Linked DNA regions of Parafrankia discariae. The protein of the gene in region 1 interacts with the protein of each later gene in a pairwise test. Links are inferred from orthologs where the notes say so. Each region holds a gene or a part of one and is shown on either strand. Other genes may lie near its edges. The genes, in order: rpe and eno.

Region 1 (9,277 bases):
GGTGGTCGGACCCCGCGGAGCCGGAATCGCGCGAGGGCGGCCCGCCGCCCGCGTCACGCTCAGATCCGTGGCCCGTCACCTGCATGTCCCCACCTCATGTGTGTCGACCGTCCGAAAGGTCGGCACCGGTGGTGAGCCCCCCGCCCACCGCCGGTTCCGACCTGTCGCACCGGAACCTCGCCATGAGGTGACACGGACGCGGCGATCCCCCTCAGACCCGCTCCCGCAACCACCACCGTGCGGCAACCGTACGCCCCGCCGGCGACGCGCCTGGCCAGGCCCGGCCGCACCGGGCCCGGCCGCGCGAGGTCACCGATACGGTTCGAAACCAGACTCTCGCGGAACGTACGACATCACAAGTACGCCGGGCCGGCACCACCCCGGCGGCGACGGCCGGGCTACCGACGGCCCACCACGGGCCCACACCCGCCGGCCGGCCAGCGGGGCGGTGGCCCGTCAGGCGAGGGCGCCGATGCCGCGCAGGATGACAGCGGTGTCCAGCGCGGCGAGGGTGGCCTCGCGGCCCTTGTCCTCCGCCGAGCCCGGCAGACCGGCCCGGTCCCGGGCCTGTTCGAGGGTGTCGCAGGTCAGCAGGCCGAACCCGACCGGCACCCCGGCGTCCAGGGTCACCCGCGCCAGACCGTCCGTCACGAAGCGGCAGACGTACTCGAAATGCGGGGTGCCGCCGCGGATCACCGCGCCCAGCGCCACCACGGCGTCGTGCCGCGCCGCCAGGGCGGCGACGACCACGGGCAGCTCGACGGCCCCGGACACCCTCACGACCGTCGGGGTGACTGTGATTCCGGAGTCCTTCGCAGCGCGCAGCGCGCCGGCGAGCAGCGCGTCGGTGATCTCCACATGCCATCGGGTGGCCACGATCGCCAGGCGCACCCCGCTGGCGTCGGGCAGCTCCTCGGCGGGCGCTCCGGCGCCGCTCACCGGGCCTCCTCGCAGGCCCGCTCCGCGCGGTCGGCGATCGGGGCCGCCGTCACCGGCCAGCGGTGGGCGTCGTGCGCGCCACCGGCGGTCTCGTCCCCGCCGACCGCCTTCGGCAGGTCAGGCAGGCCGGGAAGGCCGGGAAGGCCGGGCAGCCCGGGAAGGCCAGGCAGGTCGTGGCCCATCCGGTCCCGCTTGGTCGTGAGGTAGCGCAGGTTCTCCGGAGTGTGCGTCACCGGCAGCCCCACCTGCTCGACGATGGTCAGCCCGTAGCCTTCCAGGCCGGCGCGCTTCGTCGGGTTGTTGGACAGCAGCCGCAGCCCCCGCACGCCCAGGTCCACCAGGATCTGGGCACCGGTGCCGTAGTCGCGGGCGTCGGCCGGCAGCCCGAGGGCGAGGTTCGCGTCGACGGTGTCGTGCCCGGCGTCCTGGAGCTGGTAGGCCTGCAGCTTGTGCATGAGGCCGATGCCGCGGCCCTCGTGCCCGCGGACGTAGAGCACGACACCCCGGCCCTCGGCCGCCACGGCGCGTAGCGCCGCGTCGAGCTGGTTGCCGCAGTCGCAGCGCTGGGAGCCGAAGACGTCTCCGGTGAGGCATTCGCTGTGCACCCTGACCAGGACGTTCTCCCCGTCACCGACCTCGCCGCGGATCAGTGCGATGTGCTCGACGCCGTCCAGGGTGCCCCGGTACCCGACGGCCCGGAACGGGCCGTAGCGGGTCGGGATGCGGGCCTCGGCGACCCGTACGACCTGCTTCTCCGTCCGGCGACGGTAGGCGATGAGATCCGCGATCGAGATCAGGGCCAGGTTGTGCTCCCGGGCGAAGGCGGTCAGCTCCGGCAGCCGGGCCATGGTGCCGTCCTCGTTGACGATCTCGCAGATCGCCCCGGCCGGGCGCAGGCCCGCCAGCCGGGCGAGGTCGACGGCAGCCTCGGTGTGGCCGGGCCGGCGCAGCACACCGCCTTCCTTCGCCCGCAGCGGGAAGATGTGCCCGGGCCGGGTGAGGTCGGCGGGCTGGGTCGCCGGGTCGGCGAGCAGCCGGATGGTCCGGGCCCGGTCGGCGGCGGAGATCCCGGTGGTGACGCCGGAGCGGGCGTCCACCGAGATCGTGAACGCCGTGCCCATCCGGTCGGTGTTCTGCGGGACCATCTGGTCGAGGTCGAGCCGGTCGACCTCCGCGGGGTCGAGCGGCACGCAGACGACCCCCGCCGTGTGCCGGACCATGAAGGCGAGCAGCTCCGGGGTGGCCGCCTCGGCCGCGAAGATCAGGTCGCCCTCGTTCTCGCGGTCCGCGTCGTCGACCACGACGACCGGTCGGCCGGCGGCGATCTCGGCGATGGCGGCCTCGATCGTCGCGAAGCTCACCGGCGCCTCGGCGGACGCCGCCGGGTGGGAGGTGGCCGTCGGCGACGTGGCCGTCGGGCGGAAGGCGGCCGAGGAGTCGCCGGCCGGGTTTGTGGTCATCAGTGTGATCCGTTCAGGTCGGCGTGGAGCTTCTCGACATACTTGGCCACGACGTCCACCTCGATGTTGACCTTGTCGCCGACGGCGCGGGTGCCCAGCGTCGTCACGGCGAGGGTGGTCGGGATGAGGCTGACGGAGAAACTGGCCGGCTCACCGCCGGCCGCGGCGCGGACGTCGACGATGGTCAGGCTGACCCCGTCCACGGTCACCGAGCCCTTCTCGACGAGGTAGCGGTCCAGCCCCGGTGGCAGGCTGACGCGCACGACCTCCCAGTGCTCGGCCGGTACCCGCTCGAGGACGACGCCGACCCCGTCGACGTGCCCCTGCACCAGGTGCCCGCCGAGCCGGTCGGAGAGGCGGACGGGGCGTTCGAGGTTCACCCGGTCCCCGACCGCGAGGTCGCCCAGGGCGGACCTGCGCAGCGTTTCGAGCATCACGTCCGCGGTGAAGCCGCCGGCCGCCCCGGCGGAACCGGCGGAACCGCCCGGCCCGGACACGTCCCCGCCGGCCGCGGTGTCCGGAGGGAGGACGAACGAGGTCACCGTGAGACAGACCCCGTTCACGGCGACAGAGGCGCCGTGTGCCACGTCATCGAGTACGCCATGACACTCGACGGTGAGCGACGCGGCGTCCTGCCGCGGCTCGATGGCGGTCACCACGCCGAGTTCTTCGACGATGCCGGTGAACATCCGACCCCGCACCTCCGGTCCCGGCACGTCCGGGACGCAAGAAGGTCACGCGGGTCAGGGCCGGCGCGCTCGCGCCGACCCACGCCAGGACGGCCACGCACACGTGGCCGGCACAGCGGTGCCCCGCGCGCGTCCTCCCATCCGGACTTTCACCGTCGGTCCCGGAATTCCACCAGGTCAACCGGCCACCACAAGGGTGGACGGGTCGCGGACTGTCACCGCCGGCTCGGAGTTTCACCGACCCCGGAGCGCGCGTGCTGTTGTTAGTACACGGTTAAGTCTGACATACGGGCGCCTTGAATGCTCGGGGCACGGACCGTAATCCACGTCATCCTCGCCGGGGACCACCCCGCTGAGGACCGCCCCGCCGGGAACCTCGTGGGACGTCCGCGGCGGTCACCGCATCAGGTGGCCGTTCACCGCCCGCACACCTTCGGCGAGCTCGGCGAGCTCGAGCACCTCGACACCGGCGGCGGCCAGCCGCTCGGCGCCGTCGCAGTCGACGAACAGGGCCGGCTCCCGCCAGGCGAAGACCACCCGGCGGACCCCGGCGGCCAGCAGCAGCTCGGTGCAGGTCCGCGGGCGGGAGGCGCGGGCGCTGCACGGCTCCAGCGAGCTGTACACGGTCGCGCCCGCGGGCAGGCCGCCCGGCGGCAGCCGACGCAGCGCCACCTCCTCGGCGTGGTCGGCCGGCTCCTCGGCCCGCGAGTAGCCCTCGGCGAGCGGCGTCCCGTCGGCGGCGACGACGAGCGCGCCGACGGCGAAGGCGGTGACCGACGGCGGGCAGCGCCGGCTCAGCTCGACGGCCCGGCCCAGCCAGTGCCGGTCGCCGTCGGGGGTGCCGGGCGGCGGCCCGCCGGCCGCGGGGCGCATCCCGCTCACGCCGGTACCCCGTCGTCGGCGGCGGACGAGGCCGCGCGTGGGGCGCCGGACGAGGCCGCGGACGGGGCGGTGAGCCGCGGCGCGGCCGCCAGCGCGAGCGCTCGCAGGGACTCGACCGCCGCCGCCGGGTCGTCCAGACCGAAGACCGCCGTGCCGGCGACGAAGACGTCCACCCCCGCCTCGGCGGAGCGCTCGATGGTCTCCCGGTTGACCCCACCGTCGATCTGGAGCCACAGGTCCAGGCCACGCTCGTCGATCAGGCGGCGGGCCGCGGCGATCTTCGGCAGGACCTCGTCCATGAACTTCTGGCCACCGAAGCCCGGCTCGATGGTCATCAACAGCAGCAGGTCGAAACGGTGCAGGTCGTCCAGGTAGTGCTCGACCGGGGTCGCCGGCTTGACCGCCAGCCCGGTGCGGGCACCGGCCGCGCGGATCGCGTCGGTGGTGCGCGCGATGTCGCCGACCGCCTCGGCGTGGATCGTCACGTTCGCCGCGCCCCGCTCGGCGAAGCCGGGCGCCCAGCGGTCCGGGTTCTCGATCATCAGGTGGCAGTCGAGCGGGGTGTCGGTGACCCGGCGCAGGGCGTCGACCGTGTCCGGGGAGAACGCCAGGTTGGGCACGAAGTGGTAGTCCATGACATCGACGTGCAGCCAGTCCGCGTGCCCGGCCACGGCACGCGCCGCGTCCGCGATCCGGCCGAAGTCGGCGGCCAGCATGCTGGGATATATCTGCGCGGTTGCCACGCGGCGAGCGTATCCAGGCCCGCCGGTCAGCGGTCCGCCCGGCGCAGCAGCGCCAGGAACATCGCGTCGGTGCCGTGCAGGTGCGGCCAGAGCTGGACGAACGGGCCGTCCCCGAGGCCGCCCGGCAGACCGTCGGCGAACGGCGGGCAGCGCCGGGCGTCGAGGATGGCCACGTCCCCCCGCTGCTGGGCGATCGCGGTGACCACCTCGGACGTCTCCTCCGGGTGCGGCGAGCAGGTGACATAGGCCACCGCCCCGCCCGGGCGGACCAGGTCCAGCGCGGCGACGAGGAGCTGGCGCTGCAACGGCACCAGCGCGGCGACGTCCGTGGGCGTGCGCCGCCAGCGGGCCTCGGGCCGGCGCCGGAGCGCGCCGAGGCCGGAGCACGGCACGTCCACCAGCACCCGGTCGGCCGTACCGGGGCGCACCGGCGGGAACCGCCCGTCGGCGCGCACCGCCAGGGCGGCCGGGAACCCGGCGAGCGAGGCGGCGACCAGGCCGGCCCGCGCCGCTCGCGGTTCGAGCGCGAGCAGCCGACCGGCCGGCGCCGGATCACCGGCGACCCGCGCCGGATTATCGAGAGCCCGCGCCGGACCACCGGCGGCCTGCAGCGCGGCCAGCAGGGCGGACTTGCCGCCGGGCCCGGCGCACAGGTCCACGGTCAGCCCGGTGTCCCGGCCGACGGTGGAGACCGAGGCGAGCGCCAGGGTGACCAGCTGGCTGCCCTCGTCCTGCACCGAGGCGTCGCCGGCCGCGACGGCGGGCAGCGTGCCCGGGTCTCCCCCGTCCAGGTGGACGGCGTAGGGCGAGCCGGCGCCGCGCCGCGCCCCCAGGCCGACCGAGGCGGCCTGCGCCACCAGCGTCTCGGCGTCGATCCGGCCTGGCCTGGCGACCAGGTGCACGGTCGGCCGGGTGTCGTTGGCGGCCAGCGCGGCGTGCGCGCCGGCGACGTCCCCGCCCAGGGCGTCGAGCACGACGTCGACGATCCAGCGAGGGTGCGCGGTGACCACCGCGAGATGGCCGGCCGGGTCCGCGGCGATGTCCGGGGCCGAGAGCAGGACCGCGATGTCGCCGGCCGCCGCCTCGATCCGCGCGGCGACCCGGCGCAGCACCGCGTTCGCGAAACGCACCGGGCGCTCCCCGCAGGTGGCCCGGACCAGGTCGACCGTCGAGGCGACCGCCGCGCGGGGCGGCACCCGGGTCGACAGCAGCTGGTAGGCGCCCAGCCGGAGCGCGTCGCGCACCGGCGGGTCGACGCTGGCGACGGGCCGGCTGGTCACCGTGTTCAGGACGCCGTCCAGCGTGCCCTGGGCCCGCAGCGATCCGTAGGTCAGCTCGGTGGCGAAACCCCGGTCGCGGGGGGAGAGCCGGCGCCCGGACAGCAGCGCGGGCAGCAGCAGGTTGGCGTAGGCGCCCCGCTCGTCGACGGCGCGCAGCACCTCCCAGGCGAGCAGGCGGGCCGGGTCCGTGGTGCCGCCCCTGCGGGGCGCGGAGACGCTCACGCGAACGCCTCGTCCGAGCCGGGCCGCAGGCCGCGGATCCAGTCGGCCGCCGGCATCGGCGCCTTCCCCTCGGGACGGACCTCGTCGAGGACCACCGGCGCGGTGGCCGTCCCCACCAGTACGAGCCCACGCTCGGGCACCGCGATCCGCCCGGGGGGCAGCGAAGCGTGCCCCGCGGGCGCCGGCCGCACGGGACCGAGCTTGACCCGCCGGTCGCGGAAGGTCGTCCAGGCACCCGGCGCCGGTGTGGCGGCCCGCACCAGCCGGTCGACCGCGACGGCCGGGGCCGACCAGTCGACGCGGACGTCCTCGACGGCGAGCTTCGGGGCCAGCGAGACCCCGTCGGACGGCTGCGGGCGGGCCTGCAGGGTGCCGTCCTCGATGCCGTCCATGACCGCCTCCAGCAGCCGCGCGCCGGCGACGGCGAGGCGGTCGAGCAGGTCCCCGGAGGTGTCCGTGGGACGGATCCGCTCGGTGAGCACCCCGTAGACCGGGCCGGAGTCCAGGGCCGGCTCGATCTCGAACACGCTGGCGCCGGTCATGTCCTCCCCGGCGAGGACGGCGCGCTGCACCGGCGCCGCGCCGCGGTAGGCGGGCAGCAGCGAGAAGTGCAGGTTCACCCAGCCACGCTTCGGGATGTCGAGGGCCGGCCGGGGCAGCAGCGCGCCGTAGGCGACCACCGGGCAGCAGTCGGGGGCGATCTCGCCGAGCCGGGCGAGGAAGTCGGGGTCACCGGCACGGGCCGGGGCGAGCACCTCCAGGCCACGCTCGTCCGCCAGTTCGCGGACCGGTGAGGATCGCTGGTGCCGGCCGCGGCCGGCGGGCCGGTCGGGACGGGTCACCACTGCGACCACCTGATGGCGGGGACTGTCGAGCAGGGCGCGCAGACTGGGCAGCGCGACCGCCGGCGTACCGGCGAAGACAAGACGCATGACCGCAGCTCCCTCAGCGCCGTTCCCGAGCCGGATTCCCGGCGGCGGACCCAATCGTCCCGACCATCATCACGATCATCGACCCGGCGGCGGACCCGATCGTCGACCCTACCGCTGTGCCGATCACCGTTCCGGTGGCCATCGCGGTGAGGACGGCCAATGCGATGATCTTTGCCTGCCGGCTCAGCGCCCGCGGCCGAACAGGGGGTGCGGCGACACCTTGACCGTGGGCTTCGGCTCGTCCGACCACTCCGCCTCGCGGATCGCCTTCATGGCCGCCCGCTTCGTCTCCTTGTCGAGACGGTCGATGAACAGGATCCCGTCGAGGTGATCGGTCTCGTGTTGCAGGCATCGGGACAGGATGCCACTGCCCTCGACGGTGACCGGGTCACCGTGGGAGTTCTGGCCGACGGCGAGGACGCGTTCCGGACGGCGCAGGTCGAATGCCAGCCCCGGCATCGACAGGCAGCCCTCCTCGCCGTCCATCATCTCCTCGCTGAAGGGCCCCAGGACCGGGTTGATCAGGTGCCCGACGTCGTCCGAGTCGTCGAGGTACGTGAAGACGCGCAACGACACCCCCAGCTGCGGCGCGGCGAGGCCGACGCCGCCGGCGTCGCGCATGGTGTCGGCGAGATCGTCAACGAGGCGGCGCAGCTCCCGGTCGAAGGTCGCCACCGGGTCGGCGACCGTACGCAGCACCGGATCCCCGAGGAGGCGGATATCGCGGACGGACACGGTCACTCCCAAAAGTCGTCACCTGACCGACCTCGGTCCAGTGAGATCGGACGCTTTCATGCTACGGGTCGCGTGGGAACCGGCGCCCCGGCGGACCGGACCGACTGCCCCGGGCCGGGCCGCCGACATCAGCCGATCATCAGCGGATCGAGCTGGACGCGCACCCGACCGGCGCGGCGGGCGTCCAGCACGCCGCGGGCGGCCCGCAACGCGGCGGCGAGGTCGGCGCCCTGTTCCCGGCGCACCCGGATGATCAGACGCTCGGACTCCTCCCCCGGGCCCGGGCCGGTGCCGGGCCCCGCCCCAGGTCCGGGAGGGGGCCCGGGGCCGGCAGCCTGCTCCGCGCCGGCCCCACGGCCCGACTCCCGCCGCGGGACCGGCACCGGGCCCAGGACCTCCGCGCCGGCCGGCAGCGTGGCCGCCGCCAGCAGGTCGTCGAGCGCGGCGGGGGTGCCCTCCACCGCCGCCACCCGGCTCACCGGGGGGAAACCAAGCTCGGCACGCTCGTCCGACTCCCGGGCGACGAACAGCCCGGGATCCCAGCGCACCAGCGCCTGCACCGGGCCGAGCCCGAGATCCGCCGCCACGACCACCAACCCGCCGGCCGACGCCGGCCGGGCCAGCGCGGCCGCGGCCATCCACCGCCGCAGCGTCTCCTCACCGGCGCGCAGATCGGGGCGCCCGAGCAGCGCCCAGCCGTCGAGGAGCAGGACCGCCCCGTAGCCCGCCTGGGTGACCGGCTCCGCGCCCGGTGTCGCGATCACGAGTGCCGGCTCGGCCGGCACCGTGGCCAGCACCGTGTCACGACCGGAAATCCGTACCGGGACGCCGGGAAACGCCCGGCCCAGTTCCTCGGCGGTGCGGCGGTCGCCGGTCACCGACGCCCGCAGGCGTGCCCCACCGCAGCCCGCGCACCGCCATCCACCCGGGCCGCCCCCGGACACCGCGGAGTCTCCGGACACCGCGGAACGGCCGGACACCGCGCGGCCGGACATCACGCCGGCGGCGGAAACCGCGGCCCGCCCCGGGACGGGCTCCCGCCCGGCCACCGGCGGATGGCCGGCGGGGCGCGGCACCGGACGGCCGCACCAGCGGCAGGCCAGTGCGGCCCCGGCGGCGGACCGGCCCAGCGGGCCCGAGCAGTTCCGACATCGGGCCGGCCGGCGGCAGTCCGCGCACGCGATGGACGGGTGGTATCCACGCCGCGGTACCTGGACCAGCACCGGCGCGCCGCCGGCCAGCGCGGCGCGCGCGGCGCGCACGGCGAGCGAGGGCAGCCGGGCCGCCCGCGCGGCCGGATCGATGGACGCCTCGAAGTCGGAGCCGACCGCCTCCACCCGGGGCGCGAGCCGCCGCGCGGCGTCCCGGCCGGTCGCCAGCCGGCCGGCCCAGCCC
Region 2 (9,118 bases), on another replicon or contig:
GGCATCACAGCGGACACCCGGGATACACCTTCCGCACGGCCTCGGAAGCGGAAAGCGATACCACGGGCCACCGGGACCCGGGTCACGCGCCCTGGGCGAAGGGGGCTCCGCGATCACCGCCGGTCGCCGGATCCGGGCCGGACGGTCCGACCCGCCCCACCAGGACCGCCGGCGGGTTCACCGGTTCGTATCCCCGCGGACAATGAGATCCGCGGTGAACCACGTTCTCGGCGAGGAAAAATGCGGCTGCCCCAGCCGCCACGGCGAACCTCGAAGACCACACCGAGCCTTCACCACACGACCCGCGTGTTAGTCCGATAGCCGGTCACAGCGTGATCTGGCCCACTGTCTCCGCATAGCGGAAGTCCCGCTCCCACCGGATACGGTAATAGATGTTTCCGCAAGACTCGACCCTCAGTGTGGTTTCGGTAACCTGGTCCCGCGGCGATTCGCGGCCCCGCGAACACGCCCCGACCGGGCGGCTCGGGACGCCACCATCAGCCCCGCGCACGGCCGTCAGACCGGCCGGGTCACCGGATCGGCCACGGCGGCGGCGAGGACGGCGTCGAGCATCGGCTCGGTCAGCCGGCCGGTGAACGTGTTCTGCTGGCTCGGGTGGTAGCACCCGAGGATCCGCACCGGGCCCGCGTCCGCCGCGACGCCGTGGCCGAACGGAACACGCCGCGCCGGCGTCGGGTAGCCGGCCCGGGCGAGCGCCGGCCACAGCGCGGACCAGGCGAAGCCCCCCAGCACGACGATCGACCGCAGAGTCGGTCGCAGCAGCTCCAGCTCACGGACGAGCCAGGGCCGGCAGGTGTCCCGCTCGGCCGGGGTGGGCTTGTTCGCCGGCGGCGCGCACCGGACGGCGGCGACCACCCGCGCGCCGGTCATCCGCTGGCCGTCACCGGCGGAGACGGAGGTTCCGAGGGCGGCCAGGCCGGCCCGGTGCAGCGCGGCGAACAGCCAGTCCCCACTGCGGTCGCCGGTGAAGATCCGACCGGTCCGGTTGCCACCGTGCGCGGCGGGGGCGAGGCCGACGATCAGCGTCCGCGCGTCGGCCGGCCCGAACGAGGGCACCGGCCGGCCCCAGTAAGGCTGGTCGGCGTACGCGGCCCGGCGGGCGGCGGCGACCTCCTCGCGCCAGTCGACCAGCCGCGGGCAGGCCCGGCAGACCGACATCCGCGCGTCGAGCTCGTCGCAGCTCGGAGCCGCCCCGGCCAGGCCGGCGACCTCGGGCCCGGAGCGGGCTACCGGGGTGCCCGGGACGGCCGGGTCGCCGGGCCAGCCCGAGCCGGGCGCGGCGGGAGACCGCTCGCCCACCCCGGACCGCCCCGCGCTCACCTGGGCCCCGGCGCCGGCCCGGCGGTGGTGCCCGCCGGGTTCACCGAGCCCCGGACTCGACCACTCCGCCCAGGGAGAGAGCGATGCCGTCGAGGATGTCCCGCTCGCTCGCGATCACCGAGGGGGTTCCGGCCCGCTCCATGAGGGTCCGCAGCACCAGCGCGCCGGCGGCGATGACGTCCACCCGCCCGGGGTGCATCACCGGCAGTACCGCGCGCTGGGCGTGGGTCATCTCGAGCAGGCTCGCGGTGACCGCCGCCACGTCGGCGGCCGAGGTGACCATCAGGTGGATGCGGTCGGGGTCGTAGGTGGGCAGGTCGGCGGCCAGGGCCGCGACGGTGGTCACCGTCCCGGCGACACCGACCAGGGTGGCGGCGGTGGTGATGGGCACCGTGCGCTCGGCCAGGTCGAACGCCGCGTTCACGTCGGCGACGATCGCGGCGATCTGCTCCGGCGCCGGTGGATCGGAGTGCAGGTGACGCTCCGCCATGCGCACGCAGCCCACGTTGACCGAGATCGACTCCCGGACGCCCTCGGCGCCGCCGAGCACCAGTTCGGTCGAGCCGCCGCCGATGTCGGCCAGCAGGATCGGGGTCGCGACCCCGTCGAGGTCGCCGATCGCGCCGGTGAAGGAGAGCGCCGCCTCCTCACCACCGCTGATCACCTCGGGGTCGACGCCCAGGATCGCGCGGACGCCGTCGACCAGCTCGGCGCGGTTGCGCGCGTCCCGGGTGGCGCTGGTGGCGACCATCCGGACCCGGGTCGCGCCGAGCCGGGTGATCTCGTCGGAGTAGTCGCGCAGGGCGGCGAACGTCCGGGCCAGCGCCTCGGGCGCCAGCTCACCGGTGCGGTCGACGCCGGCGCCGAGCCGGACGATCTCCATCTGGCGGGTCAGCTCGCGCAGCCGCCCGCCGGAGCCGGCCGCACCCTCGTCGATCTCGGCCACGAGCAGTCGGATGGAGTTGGTGCCACAGTCGATCGCGGCCACGCGGGTCATCCGGCGGTCTCCTCTCGTCCCTGGCCGACGCGTGCCGCCTGGCCGCGTGAGCCCCCCGGTTCCCCCGCACAGGATGCGCCGTCCGGCTCGACGCACGGCCCCCGGGCCCCCCAGTCGGCGAGCTGGGCGAGAGCCTCGTCACCGAACGGATTGACCCCCGGGCCGGCGGCCAGGCTGTGGGCGACCAGCACGTGCAGGCACTTGACCCGGTCCGGCATCCCGCCGGCGCTCGGGTCCCCGGGGAGGGTGTCGTGCGCGTCGCGACGGGCCAGGTAGTCGCGGTGGGCGGCGCGGTAGGCGGCGGCGAGCGCCGGGTCGGCCCCCAGCCGGGCGGTCATCTCCCGCATCAGGCCGGAGCCCTCCAGCCGGGAGATCGCCGACGCCGCCCGCGGGCAGGTCAGGTAGTACAGCGTCGGGAACGGTGTTCCGTCCTCGAGCCGGGGGGCCGTCTCCACGACGTCCGGCAGCCCGCACGAACAGCGGTGCGCGACGCCGAGCACGGCCCGCGGCGGGCGGCCGAGCTGGCGCCGCACGACGGCGCGCTCGGCGTCCGTCCAGCCCGCGGCGTCCGCCCGGCCCGCCTCGCCCGCCCGGTGCGCGGTGTCCGCCCGGCCCGTGACGCCGGCGTCGCCGCTCATGAGGGCGGCGCCGGTGTCGGGGTCGCCGGGGGCTGGTCCAGCTGCGACCACAGCCGGCCGTACCAGGACCGGTCGCCAGCGCCACCGGCCGCGTCCGCTCCGGGCCGCGCGGTCGGCTGCGGCGCGGTGGGCATCAGGTACGACTTCTCCCCGGGCAGGATGAAGTGCAGCCGGCGGCGCGCCTCGTCCGCCACCCACGCCGGGTCGTCGTAACGGGCGACCTCCGCGCGCAGGTCGTCGACCCTGGTCTGCCGCTGGGCGTTCGCCCGCGTGAGCTCGGAGATCTTCGCCTGCTGCTGCAGGTACAGCCGCAACGGATAGGCCAGGGTCAACACCAGCACGCAGATGACGACGGCCAGCAGCGTGGCCCTCGTCGTCAGCGCGGTACGCCGGACGGGCATGCTCGACTCAGCCGGTGGTCGTCCGGCGCGGGAACGCGCCGGCTCCCGCATACCGGGCGGCGTCGTCCAGCTCCTCCTCGATGCGCAGCAGCTGGTTGTACTTCGCGACCCGCTCGCTGCGCGCCGGGGCACCGGTCTTGATCTGGCCGCAGTCGACGGCCACGGCCAGGTCGGCGATCGTGGTGTCCTCGGTCTCGCCGGAGCGGTGCGACATCATGCAGCGGTAGCCGCTGCGGTGCGCGAGGTTGACCGCGTCCAGGGTCTCGGTCAGGGTGCCGATCTGGTTCACCTTCACCAACAGCGCGTTCGCCGCCCCCTCGGCGATGCCGCGGGCCAGCCGCTCCGGGTTGGTGACGAACAGGTCGTCGCCGACGAGCTGGACCCGGGAGCCGAGCCGGGTGGTGATGTTCGCCCAACCGGCCCAGTCGTCCTCGGCGAGCGGGTCCTCGATGGAGACGATCGGGTAGGAGTCGACCAGGTCCGCGTAGTAGTCGATCAGCTGGTCGGCCGACCGGCCGCTGCCCTCGAAGGTGTAGGAGCCGTCGGCGAAGAACTCGGTGGAGGCGACGTCGAGCGCCAGCGCGATGTCGTCGCCGAGCCCGAAGCCGGCCTTGTCGATCGCCTCGGCGATCAGGTCGAGCGCCTCCCGGTTGGTCGGCAGGCTCGGGGCGAAGCCGCCCTCGTCGCCGACCCCGGTGGCCAGGCCGCGGCCCTTGAGCACGCTCTTGAGCGCCTGGTAGACCTCGGCGCCCCAGCGCACCGACTCCGCGAACGTGCCCGCGCCGATCGGCGCGATCATGAACTCCTGGATGTCGACGTTGGTGTCGGCGTGCGCGCCGCCGTTGAGGATGTTCATCATCGGCACCGGCAGCAGGTGCGCGCTCGGGCCGCCCAGGTACCGGAACAGCGGCAGGCCGCTGGAGGCCGCGGCGGCTTTGGCGACCGCGAGGCTGACCCCGAGCAGCGCGTTCGCGCCGAGGGCCGACTTGTCGGGCGTGCCGTCCAGGTCGATGAGGGTCGCGTCGAGCAGACGCTGCTCGGTGGCCTCCAGCTCCATGATGGCGGGGCCGATCCGGCCGATGACCGCCTCGACGGCCTTCGTGACACCCTTGCCGCCGTAGCGGTCACCGCCGTCGCGCAGCTCCACGGCCTCGAAGGCACCGGTGCTGGCACCGCTCGGGACGGCGGCGCGACCGAGGGTGCCGTCCTCCAGGACGACCTCGACCTCGACGGTGGGGTTGCCTCGGGAGTCGAGGATCTCACGGGCTCCGACAGCCTCGATGGACGGCACGGGCACGACCTTTCGATGGAGACGCGACCGGGGCACCGGCGCGGGACGGCATCTGCTGGCGGACAGACATCTGCTGGCGGACACGAGCGACAGCTGGCGGACAGAAACGGCATCCGGCGGACGGACGGGCACCGGGGATCCGCCGCGGCGGCCCGGCAGCCCGTGGCCCGGCGGGCGCGGACCCGGGACACGGGGACGAGCGGCGCCGTCCGGACGAACCGGTCGGTGCGAGACTACCGCCGCCCGCGCGCCACCGCGTCGCCTCCCGGTCGCGCCACGCGGGGACGTCCCACCGTCCTCGTGACCAACCGATCACGCTCCGAGGCCGCGCAACCGCCGCGCATTTCACCCGGCCGGGCCCACCGGACTAACGGATCTCGCCGACCGGCGGCATCACCAGCGGGCCGGCGCCCGGCAGGCCCGCCCGGGCCAGGCAGGCGCCCAGCAGCCGCTCGCCGACGAGCAGCGCGCCCCGCGCTCCGAGGCCGGCGAGCCCCGCTCCCACCCCGGGTACCAGCGCGGACGCCGCGGCCGGCTCCTCGCTGGACTTCGGCGCGCGCAGCCGGTCGAACACCGACGGCTTCGGGGTGAGCCGGACCCGGGGCGTCTCCCCCGCCGGCAGCCCGGCCCGGGCCCAGGCCAGGTCGATCGCGTGGGCGAGCCCGCCCAGTTCGTCCACCAGGCCGTGGTGGTGGGCGTCGGCGCCCGTCCAGACCCGGCCGCGGGCGAGCTCGTGGGCGTCGCCGTGCGACAGACGACGAGCCTGGGCGACCTTGTCCACGAAGTCGGCGTAGACGCGGTCGAGGAACTCGTCGAGCTTGGCCCGTTCGGTCGGGGTGAACGGCTGGCGCGGGGACATCATCAGCGCGTTCTCGCCGGCGGCGACGGCGCCGAAGCCGATGCCGACCTTGTCGAACAGGTCACGCACGACCTGCTTGCCGCCGAAGACACCGATGGACCCGGTCAGCGTTCCCGGGTTCGCGACGATCACGTCCCCCGCGAGCGCGACGAAGTACCCGCCCGAGGCGGCCACCGAGCCCATCGAGACGACGACTGGACGGCCCGTGGATCGGAACCGTTCGATCTCCCGACGGACTACATCCGAGGCCACATAGGAGCCTCCGGGGCTCTCCACCCGGAAGACCGCGGCGGCCACGGAGGGATCACGCGCGGCGGCGCGGAAGGCTGCCGTGACCGCGTCGGCGGCCAGCACCGGCCCCGAGAACGGCATCGTGGCCCCGCCGAGGACCACCGGCCCGGTGCCGTGCACGAGCGCCACCACCGACGTGCGCGGATCGATCTCCGGCGGCACCACGCCGGCACCGGCGGGCGACAGAGCCGCCGCGTCGGCCGGTCCCGCGCCCCCGGGACCACCGGCCGGCCCCGCGGGGGAACGGCCGGACTCCCGCGAAAAGATCGTCGCCGGCAGCGACGAGGCGAACGCCCCGGCCCGGCGCACCGGCGACTCGGCCTTGCGGACGGCCGCCCGCCGGTAGGCCGAGACGTACCTCAGCACCGGTTCGACCGTCTCACCGGCGTCATCGCCCGGTTCCAGGCCGGCCAGCGCGCGGGCCCGCTCCCGGGCGTGCTCGTAGACCTCGTCGCGGTAGCCGATCCGGTCGACGAGGCCGGCGGAGAGCGCCACGTGGCCGGCCAGCGGCGCGGTGTCGATCATGTGCCGGACCCGGTCGGCCGACAGGCCCCGGCTCCGCGCGATCCCGGCGACGATCTGCTCGGCGCTGGAGTCGACGAGGCGGCCCAGCGCCTCCCGGTGGGCGGGGGTGAAGTCCCGTTCCACCAGCGTGTTCACCGCGTTCTTGTACTCGTGGCGCTGACCGATCTCGACGGTGACCCCGAGCCGGTCGAGCGCGTCGCGCAGGAACGGGGTCTCCATCGCGACGCCGGTCAGCCCCAGGTCACCGGGCGGCGCGAGCCAGATCTCGTCGAACGCGCAGGCCAGGTAGTAGGCGACGGTGCCGCCGCCGAACTCGCCGAAGGTGTCCGCGTAGGCCAGGGCGACCCCACCACCGGCCCGGAACTCGGCGACGGCGTCCCGGATCTCCTGCACCCGCGCCAGCGGCATCCCGCAGGCGGCGACGTGCGCCACGACGACGCTCGCGCGCTCGTCCCGGGCCGCTCGGCGCAGCCCGTCGACGATCTCCCGCAGGCCGGTCCGCCGGTGTGAGACGGCCGCCGTCAACGGGTCCGCGGGCACGCCCTCGACCGGATCGGACGTCAGGTCGAGTTCGAGCACGATCGGGGCGTTGCGCCGCCGCGCGATCCGCTGGACGTCGGCGACCACCTGTCTGGGGGTTCCAACCATGCTCCGAGGCTAGACGCAAGGCCGGGTAATTCGGCGAGGCTGGTCGGGCGCGGCTGTCAGGGCCAACGCCGCCCGCCCACCATGACGGCGGCACCGCGGAACACCATGATCACCCGCGGGACGCGGGACGCGGCCGGGGCTCGGGGGGTCGTGTCACCGGGAGGCAGAGGTGCGCGGCGGAGCACCGGGAATCCCGGAGAAGGCCGGAGAAGGCCGGAGGTGGAGAATATTCACGCCTACCAGGCCTGTATGCACGGCGCTGAGGAACCGCGGCGGTTGAGTGACAGCCAGGACACTCACCCATCCGCCACGCATCGCCGGACGGCGGTATCCGGCCTGCGTAGTTCCTCGACGCCCGGTCAGGGCTCGCGCACCGGCCCGCCCGCGGCGCCCCGCTCCAGCGGGGGAGGGCTCGCGGCTGCCCACAGGTCTCGCCAGCTGTCGGCGGCCAGCCCACCGGGCTCCTCGCCGCGGGCGAGGGCGGCGTGCTCGGCCCGGGCCAACGTGTCCCGGAACAGCCGGGCCCGCCCACGCAGCGCGGTCTCCGGGTCGACGCCCCGCTCCCCGGCCAGCACGACCGCGGCGAACAGCAGATCCCCGATCCGCTCCTCGGCGCCGGTGCCCGCCCCGGCGGTCCCGATCTCCCGGGCCAGCTCCGCGACGAGGTGTGGCACACCGGCCCCGGCATCGCTGGCGGTCCTGGCGGCATCGGCATCGGTGCCGTTGTCCGCCGGGTGGCGGGGCAGCGCCAGCTCCGGCGGGAGTCCGAGCTTCGCGGCCCGCCGCAGCAGCTTGGCGGTCAGGAAGAGCGCCGGCGCGGACAGCGGCACGCCCTCCGTCACCGACTTCCGGCCCTTCTCCACAGCCTTGATCGCGTCCCAGTTGGTGACGACGTCGTCCGCCCCGGAGACGGCGACGTCACCGAACACGTGCGGGTGGCGGCGGACCAGCTTGGCGGTCAGCCCGGCCGCGACGTCGTCGACGTCCCAGCCCGCCCCGCCGGCCTCGGCGGCGACCCGGGCGTGGAAGAGCACCTGCATGAGGACGTCGCCCAGCTCCTCGCGCAGCTCCGCGAGATCGCCGTCCTCGATGGCCTGGTAGGCCTCGTAGGCCTCCTCGAGCAGGTAGGGCGCCAGCGAGACGTGGGTCTGCTCGGCGTCCCAGGGGCAGCCGCCGGGCGAGCGCAGCCGGTCCATGACCGCGACCGCGTCGAGCAGCGCCGACCCGGGCAGCTCGCGGGTGGCGACCAGCAGCTCGACCTCGACCCCCGGCCACGCGAGGTGGTCCCGGCCGGCGGCGTCCCGGCCGGCGGCGTCCCGGCCGGCGCGGGCGGCGGCGCGCAGCACGCGGTCGGCCGCGGTCGGTGAGACCGGGTCGAGCAGCCACGCGACCTCGGCACCCGGCCCGGCCGCGGCCCGCAGCTCGGCGACCGGGTCGACCTCCACGCCGGGCTCGGCGGGCGACGCCGACCGCAGCACCGAGACCTCGACGCCGGCCTCGCGCAGCGCCGCGGCCTGCGGGTGGTCCGGGCTGGCCGTCCAGACCCGGGCCGAGCGGAGCACGTCCCAGGCGGCGGCGGTCAACAGACCGGGGGCCACCCGGGCGCTGGTGGAGACCAGGGTGATGCGGGTTCTCCCGCCGGTCACGCGGCTGGTCACGCCGGTCAGGAGCCCAGGGTCAGGTCGAGCGCGGACTCCGGCGCGGCCGTCGTGGCGATCGTCCCGGGGGCGGAGACCACGGCGAACTGCTGGTCGTCCCACGAGCCGAAGCGCGGGTTGATCGAGACGTGCTCCCGGTCGGCGGCCGCGGTCAGCAGCGGGCGGAGCTTGACCGCGCGCTGGTCGGTCGCCAGGAAGCGCTGCAGGTACGGCCGGGCCGCCTCGAAGGTCAGCGGAAGGTCGCCGACCTGCGCCACGATGCTGTCGTACTGCGCGCGGGCGTCGGCCACCGAGGCGAGCGTGGTGGGCGCGATCTTGTCACCGAGGGCGGATTCCAGCGCGCCGGTGCGCACGATCACGCCGACGTCCTTCTTGGCGAAGCCGGCCGCGGCCGCCCGCGTCTCGAAGGCCTCGACGCTGCCGAACTGCAGCACGGCGTACGCCTGGTAGTAGGCGTCGACGTCCTGGC

Evidence for each region.
Region 2: the proteins of rpe (region 1) and eno interact in binary tests that used the Escherichia coli proteins (3 or more experiments, as listed by UniProt). The link is inferred for Parafrankia discariae from one-to-one orthologs.

What each region holds. Positions count from the first base shown.
Region 1 is NZ_KB891218.1:35,291-44,567, reverse strand. Bases 2,841-5,835 are described here. They hold rpe (ribulose-phosphate 3-epimerase), read right to left. Parts: upstream 4,714-5,835; coding sequence 3,967-4,713; downstream 2,841-3,966. Other genes in these bases: B056_RS0116860 (RsmB/NOP family class I SAM-dependent RNA methyltransferase), read right to left, coding at 4,740-5,835; B056_RS0116870 (cytidine/deoxycytidylate deaminase family protein), read right to left, coding at 3,485-3,961; B056_RS0116875 (riboflavin synthase), read right to left, coding at 2,841-3,088. Also shown: ribH (6,7-dimethyl-8-ribityllumazine synthase), read right to left, coding at 457-939; B056_RS0116880 (bifunctional 3,4-dihydroxy-2-butanone-4-phosphate synthase/GTP cyclohydrolase II), read right to left, coding at 936-2,399; more of B056_RS0116875, read right to left, coding at 2,399-2,840; more of B056_RS0116860, read right to left, coding at 5,836-6,215; fmt (methionyl-tRNA formyltransferase), read right to left, coding at 6,212-7,147; def (peptide deformylase), read right to left, coding at 7,331-7,882; B056_RS0116840 (primosomal protein N'), read right to left, coding at 8,011-9,277. UniProt on the Escherichia coli protein: Catalyzes the reversible epimerization of D-ribulose 5-phosphate to D-xylulose 5-phosphate.
Region 2 is NZ_KB891208.1:140,153-149,270, reverse strand. The notes cover bases 2,527-5,362. They hold eno (phosphopyruvate hydratase), read right to left. Parts: upstream 4,669-5,362; coding sequence 3,385-4,668; downstream 2,527-3,384. Other genes in these bases: sppA (signal peptide peptidase SppA), read right to left, coding at 5,036-5,362; B056_RS0112045 (FtsB family cell division protein), read right to left, coding at 2,973-3,377; B056_RS0112050 (DUF501 domain-containing protein), read right to left, coding at 2,527-2,976. In the rest of the region: B056_RS0112060 (uracil-DNA glycosylase), read right to left, coding at 517-1,341; B056_RS0112055 (Ppx/GppA phosphatase family protein), read right to left, coding at 1,382-2,338; more of B056_RS0112050, read right to left, coding at 2,335-2,526; more of sppA, read right to left, coding at 5,363-6,991; mazG (nucleoside triphosphate pyrophosphohydrolase), read right to left, coding at 7,351-8,649; B056_RS0112025 (SurA N-terminal domain-containing protein), read right to left, coding at 8,655-9,118. UniProt on the Escherichia coli protein: Catalyzes the reversible conversion of 2-phosphoglycerate (2-PG) into phosphoenolpyruvate (PEP). It is essential for the degradation of carbohydrates via glycolysis.